One region of the Lentibacillus halophilus genome, then DNA from elsewhere that is predicted to be linked to it. Evidence: riboswitches for the same ligand, from Rfam matches in the RefSeq annotation. Region 1 holds a riboswitch; the other holds the start of a gene.
What was found. A riboswitch is a leader RNA that binds a small molecule or an ion and turns the genes downstream of it on or off. The one in region 1 is predicted to bind thiamine pyrophosphate.

Region 1 (3,217 bases):
GCAGCACTCACCTGTTCATCATCATGTACTAAAGCTATTCAGGCAAAGGCGAAGATACGTCATATTTTTAATTCATTACTTGTCCACCATCAACAACGAGATTTTGACCGGTAACCACCCGACTCCACCGTGAAGCGAAAAACAAGACTGTATCGGCCAGTTCCTCGGGAGTTGTGACCTGCTTTAACAGGGTATCTTCCTTAATGAGATCAAATACTTCAGGAGGCGTGGGTGAGCTTGCATCGGTCACTCGTAACAACCCTCCTGACACCATATTAACGGTGATTCCATTCGCACCAAGGTCACTTGCCATGTTCCTTGTAAATCCGATTAACGCTGCCTTACTTGTATTATAATCATGATATGGGACCACAGGATCTTGCACGAGATTGGTACCAATATTAATGATTCTGCCAAACTGAAGTGTAGCCATTCCTTCATAGGCAACTTGCGTCGTATGTAAAGCAGCCTTGATGCTTCCTTCTAATTGGACTTGATAATCTTCCCAGTCAATTTTTTTGGCATCTTTCCTGTTCACTGAATCGAATTTAAAATTCACCAATGCGTTATTGACAATCGTTGTAACGGGATGGTTAAAATGCGATTCTGCTTTTTCAAACATATTTTCCACCTGGTCTCTATCAAGCACGTCGGCCTGAATCGCTATCGCTTCACTTCCAATTTTCTCTACGACTTCTTTCGCTTTCTCTTCACTTTGGTAATAGTTCAGAATAACACGTGCACCCTCACGCCCAAATGCTTTGGCGATTTCTGCCCCTAACCCTCTGCTTGCTCCTGTAACCAATACAACCTGGTCTTTAATGTTCATTATGAATTCCTCCTTTGCTATTTTCGAATAACAATCCATTTGTCCAATATTCCTCGGGATCTCCTGAAGCATCTGTAAGCTTCACCTCCTTAAGCCATCTTTGTAAATGATCAAAATAATTGAATGGCATGGAGAAGTCTTTGGTGAAGTAACTTAAAGTTGCGTCTAAAATAGCTGCCTCCACTTGATCCATAGGATTTTTTTTCGTGAATTGATAGTAAATCTTCTTTGCTTCATCTGGCTCATTTAGAATGAAATCACTGCTTCTTCTCAATACCTTCAAAAATCTGCTTATCTCATAACTTCGTCTGCTTAAAACAGCGGGTGAAGTAATTAAAATTAAACTCCCTCCAGCAGGAAGACCCCAATCTTTTAATGAAAAGAACCCCGGTTTATACCCGCGTGCCCGCGCTTCAATGATTTCATGATGCTGTTGTACTGAAAAAGCTAAATCTGCTTCATCATGAATTAACGCCTCGGTATGGTAAAATCCTTTGTTAACCGGAATTAAATCGTGAACATCGCAATGCCCCCCATCTGCTAGAATCAGGGATTTCATAAAGGCTAGTCCTGTTGGTCCAGGTGCACTTGGATAGGTTAACCTTTTCCCAATTATATCCTTAGGTCTTGTAATTCCATTGTTTTTTAGAAACATGACGCCACTGTCAGATTCTAGAAATCTAGTAATTCCAATAACATCGATACTTTTTAACTTATCTTGTACTAAATGCAAAGGTTCTGTGACAGCAATATCCATAGTCCCATTATGTATTTCATCAATCGCATCAAAGTGTTCCTTAGGCTCTATCATTTCAACGTTTAAATCGACTTCTGAAAACCACCCCTTTTCCATTCCAATCAAAAATGGAAGATGGTTTGGATTCAAATACCACTCAAGACCAAATGTTAGGTTCTCCATGTTTATCCTCCCCCCTTTAACAATCTTGTAATTACTCGTAAAACCTTTATCTTTTTTGATGCTCCGCCTACACTAAAGCAATAAAAAAGCAGTACCACGGGAGTGATACTGCTTTTTGTCAATTAAACAATAAGATTGACGCACAGCTAACACTTCCCTTCGCTGGTATTAACCAGATCACAGGTTCAAAGGGTCAAGATATCGAATACCTTATCTCAGCCATATAGCTCCCCTAGCGATTTTTTCATATAATTCATTTTTTTATAATGTAACATAGAAAATCAATTATTGATACCATGAATTACAAAATAGTCTGTTTTGGGAGCCAAGAGCCTTAAGATGGGGTTATGGTGACCAAAGCTGAAATAATCTGGTGATTCACAGTATAAGCTTGAGCTAAAATTTTAGGACCTTTAGCAATTTGTATAAAATTTGTCCTCTATTGGTAAAATAAACGTAATGTAATATGTAAATATGTACTTATGGAGGGTAAAAAATGGATCAAGACAATGATAATCAAGAACATATGACGGAAGGTGAAGATAAGCAGACTTTAACAACGCGGCAGGGACAGCCTGTTAAGTATAATCAAAATTTGCGAACGATAGGTAGTCGAGGCCCAGCAACACTGGAGAATTATCACTTTCTGGAAAAGATGTCCCATTTTGACCGAGAACGTGTACCGGAGCGGGTCGTCCATGCACGCGGTGCCGGGGCGCACGGTTATTTTGAATCCTACGGAAAAGTTGGCGATGAGCCGATTTCTAAATATACACGTGCAAAGGTTTTTCAAGACGCTGGTAAACATACGCCTGTATTTGTCAGATTCTCAACGGTCATCCATGGCAAAGATTCGCCGGAGACCCTGCGAGATCCCCGCGGCTTCGCTGTGAAGTTTTATACTGAAGATGGAAACTGGGATCTTGTCGGGAATAATATAAAAATATTTTTTATCCGCGATGCGATTAAATTTCCTGACTTTATTCATTCGTTTAAGCCCGATCCAATAACGAATATCCAGGATCCAAGGAGGCAGTTTGATTTTGTTACACAAAACCCTGAAACCCTTCATATGATCACATTTATATTCTCCCCGTGGGGAATTCCTGCTAATTATCGCCATATGCAAGGTTCTGGCGTCAATACGTATAAGTGGGTCAATAAAGACGGGGAAGCGGTATTGATCAAATATCATTGGGAACCCAAGCACGGCATTAAAAACTTAACTCAGGAAGAAGCTAGTGAAATTCAGGGCAAGAATTTCAATCATGCAACGCAAGACTTATATGAAGCGATTGAAAATGGCGATTATCCGGAATGGGAACTCTTTGTACAGATCCTTAGTGACGACGAACATCCCGAATTAGATTTCGATCCACTAGATGACACCAAAATTTGGCCCGAAGATCAAGTGCCGTGGTACCCCGTAGGCCGTATGGTGTTAAATAAAAACCCTGATAATTATTTTG
Region 2 (3,217 bases), 960 kb from region 1:
AAAGATATCGGTTATGTAATGGATGACATTCGAGCCGCATACGGGCCCACGGCCATTTTACGTGCTACAAGCTATACCAAAGCGGGCATTACCATCGATCGAAGCTCAAAGATAGGAGGACATCAAGCATGATTATGCACACTGTTGATAGTGAGGACCTTTACTGAATGACAGGTGAATGAATCCACTTTAAATTTTTACACTAGGAACATATGATCGTATATGTTATAATTATTTTTACAATAGACTGGCTTCACATGAGGGACTATGGCACACGTCTTCTCTTCTGGGATACTTCCCATGGAAGGGAGGTGTTGCCAATGGATATGAACGATGTATTAACGCTGATGATTTCCTTCGGCGTATTAATTGCGTTGATCATGTCCGATAAAAAATAACCCCTCATGTGCTTTAGCCCGGCCATGAGGGATTCATTCCCAATGGTGCCATCCCCTCTTGTTGGGGTTGGTCTATTGTACCGTTCCATGTCAGCACATGGAGCGGTTTTTAATATGATATGACTATCTGTAATCATTATACCACGAAAACAGTTTTTGTACACCCGATATCCATGCCCATTATGATATTAAGCATGTGCATAATCTCTTTTTAACTTTCCATGTCACGTCGTTATCGTCTCCAAAGGCTTACGGTCCACCGCAAACGCAGCATCGATTGGCTTATCTTCCAGCAAGTCTGCTACACGTATACCTGTAATCGGACTAAGCAGAATTCCGTTGCGGAAATGACCGGCCGCAATCGATAAGCCATTGACGTGAGGAGGTCTTCCAATATAAGGTAATCCATCTCCTGTTTGCGGACGAATGCCAGCCCATGCATTTTCCCATCTGGCCTCCTGTAAAGCTGGGACAATGTTTGTGGCGTTCTCTATCAGACCTGATACGCCCTGCAATTGAACAGATTGATCGAATTCATCTGGTTTTTGCGTGGCTCCGATAATAATCCTTCCGCCAGACTTTGGCACAATATAGCCATTTTCCAAAAAGATGCTGGATGATACAATTGGTTGATCATGCCGCACCGCAAAACACTCCCCTTTCACAGGGTGAACATCAAGTGATACGCCGGCTTTTCGAAGGATTTCATTGCTCCATGCTCCTCCCGCAACAACTACTTCTTTGGCATAAAACGAGTCAGACGATGTTTTTACGCCGATGATACGGTTATCTTCCTGTAAAAAATCGTCCACATTCATATGTTCCAGGATATCTGTCCCTAAAACAGCTGCCGATTGAGCAAACGCTTGAGATAATAGCGGTGCGGAAACTTGCCCGTCATTAGGTATATAAAAACCGCCCAAAGCCGCATCAGAAAGTTCCGGTTCTTTCATCCTTATTTTTTCCGCCGAAAGCCATTCCGCTTCTTGCCCCATCGATTGCTGCAATGCTGCAACCGATTCTAAATGGGCACGTTCATCGTCTGTTTGCGCTACCTTTAAAATGCCGCTCTGTTTGAGTTCGATATCTATACCGGAAAGGGATTGTAATTCTTCAGCCAATTCAGGAAACATAGCTCGGCTTTTTTGGGCCAGCTGAAAAAGCGGGTTGTCACCTTCTAGCTCCGACTGTGCACCTAACATACCTGCTGCCGCACTGGAAGCCTTCTCATTCAGTCCATCTTTTTCGATGATCAGAACGTGCTTATTTCGTTTACTCAGCTGATAGGCAATGGAATTTCCTATAATTCCCCCGCCAACGATAATCACATCATAATGTTGTTTCATTTTATCCCTCCTGCTGAATTCCCGGCAAAACGCAAAAAACCACTTCCCTCAATGGATCGGAAAATGGTTGGTGTGCTTTATTTTAAAATAAACCATCTCAGCCCACCACTTCCCTACGCCGGTGTTAACCGCGTCAAGTTCTAAGGGTCCCAAAGTTTATCACTTTGATCTCAGCCTTTTCAAAAGGCACCCCCAGTGGAAATGAAAAACGATTATAGTTTAACTTTAATTTATCAATAATATTGGCAAATGTCAATTAATAACCTTGATGTTAATTGGCGACTAAAATAGAATGTTATTATGGGTATGTTTTCATATTGACTTCTCATCTGAAATGCAACACAATCAAATAAGAGGTGAATGAATTGCCCACGACAATTTTTGCGCATAGGGGTGCCAGCAGCCTGGCCCCGGAAAATACCATGCCTTCCTTTAAACTGGCCTATGAATTGGGGGCTGAAGGTATTGAAACCGATGTACACCTTACCAGAGACAATGAAACCGTATTAATGCATGATGAGCACCTTAAGCGGACAACCAATGGTCACGGATACATTAAAAATTTCACTTATGAACAACTACAGAAGCTGGACGCCGGATCGTGGTTTTCATCCGACTATGCAGGTGTCTCTATTCTTACTTTGGGGACATTGTTGAATTGGGTTCGGAATAAATCATTATATTTAAACCTTGAACTGAAAAATAATAAAATCGATTATAAATATCTTGAACATCTCGTATATGAACAAGTGAAACAGTATCGGCTGACTAACCGGACAATATTATCAACATCGAATCCTCACAGTATCAAACGATTACGTTTACTCAGCGATTCACCCAATATAGGTTTCTTAAGATCCAAAAGGGCAAAAAATCTTGTCGGATACACTGAAAAATTAGGAGCCGGGTCTTTACATATCAACCATCGATTGCTTTCTCCACGGCTTCTAAGGCAAAGCGATGAGGCGAACATGCCCCTTCGTGTGTACACTGTCAATCGTCCCGACATTATGAGACGCTGTTTTCAATCAGGCTGTGACGCTATTATAACCGACGTGCCACACACCGCATTGGAGCAGCGGAAATGAACCGAAAATTAATGAGCATCGCAGGAGGATATCCCATGACCAGATTATTTAACATTGTCACCCTTCAAAATCGGAATGATATGTCATCAATGTATAAGTATTCCTATGAGCGAGGATGGCAATAATATGGAACTCATTTTTCTGGGGACCGGATCCGGTGTCCCATCCAAGGAACGCAATGTTTCCAGCATAGCTTTGAAATTATTGCAGGAGCAAAACAGTATTTGGCTGTTTGATTGCGGTGAAGCGACACAGCACCAAATTTTACGGACCAGTATCAAACCACGGAAAATCACAAAAATTTTTATTACCCATATGCATGGCGATCACATTTTTGGATTGCCCGGCTTATTAAGCAGCCGGTCTTTTCAGGGTGGTGATGAGC

Region 2: it holds a riboswitch for thiamine pyrophosphate, as region 1 does, so the genes downstream of both, thiO (glycine oxidase ThiO) here and ACZ5Q7_RS06125 (ABC transporter substrate-binding protein) in region 1, are expected to answer to the same signal.

What each region holds. Positions count from the first base shown of each region.
Region 1 is NZ_AP043750.1:1,248,628-1,251,844, reverse strand. Features, by position in the region: gene ACZ5Q7_RS06130 (3-oxoacyl-ACP reductase) at 68-829, opposite strand; gene ACZ5Q7_RS06125 (ABC transporter substrate-binding protein) at 819-1,748, opposite strand; TPP riboswitch at 1,886-1,992, opposite strand; gene ACZ5Q7_RS06120 (catalase) at 2,245-3,217, shown strand, end outside.
Region 2 is NZ_AP043750.1:2,208,231-2,211,447, reverse strand. Features, by position in the region: gene ACZ5Q7_RS10905 (DNA polymerase IV) at 1-132, shown strand, start outside; gene thiO (glycine oxidase ThiO) at 623-1,744, opposite strand; TPP riboswitch at 1,838-1,948, opposite strand; gene ACZ5Q7_RS10895 (glycerophosphodiester phosphodiesterase) at 2,101-2,832, shown strand; gene rnz (ribonuclease Z) at 2,959-3,217, shown strand, end outside.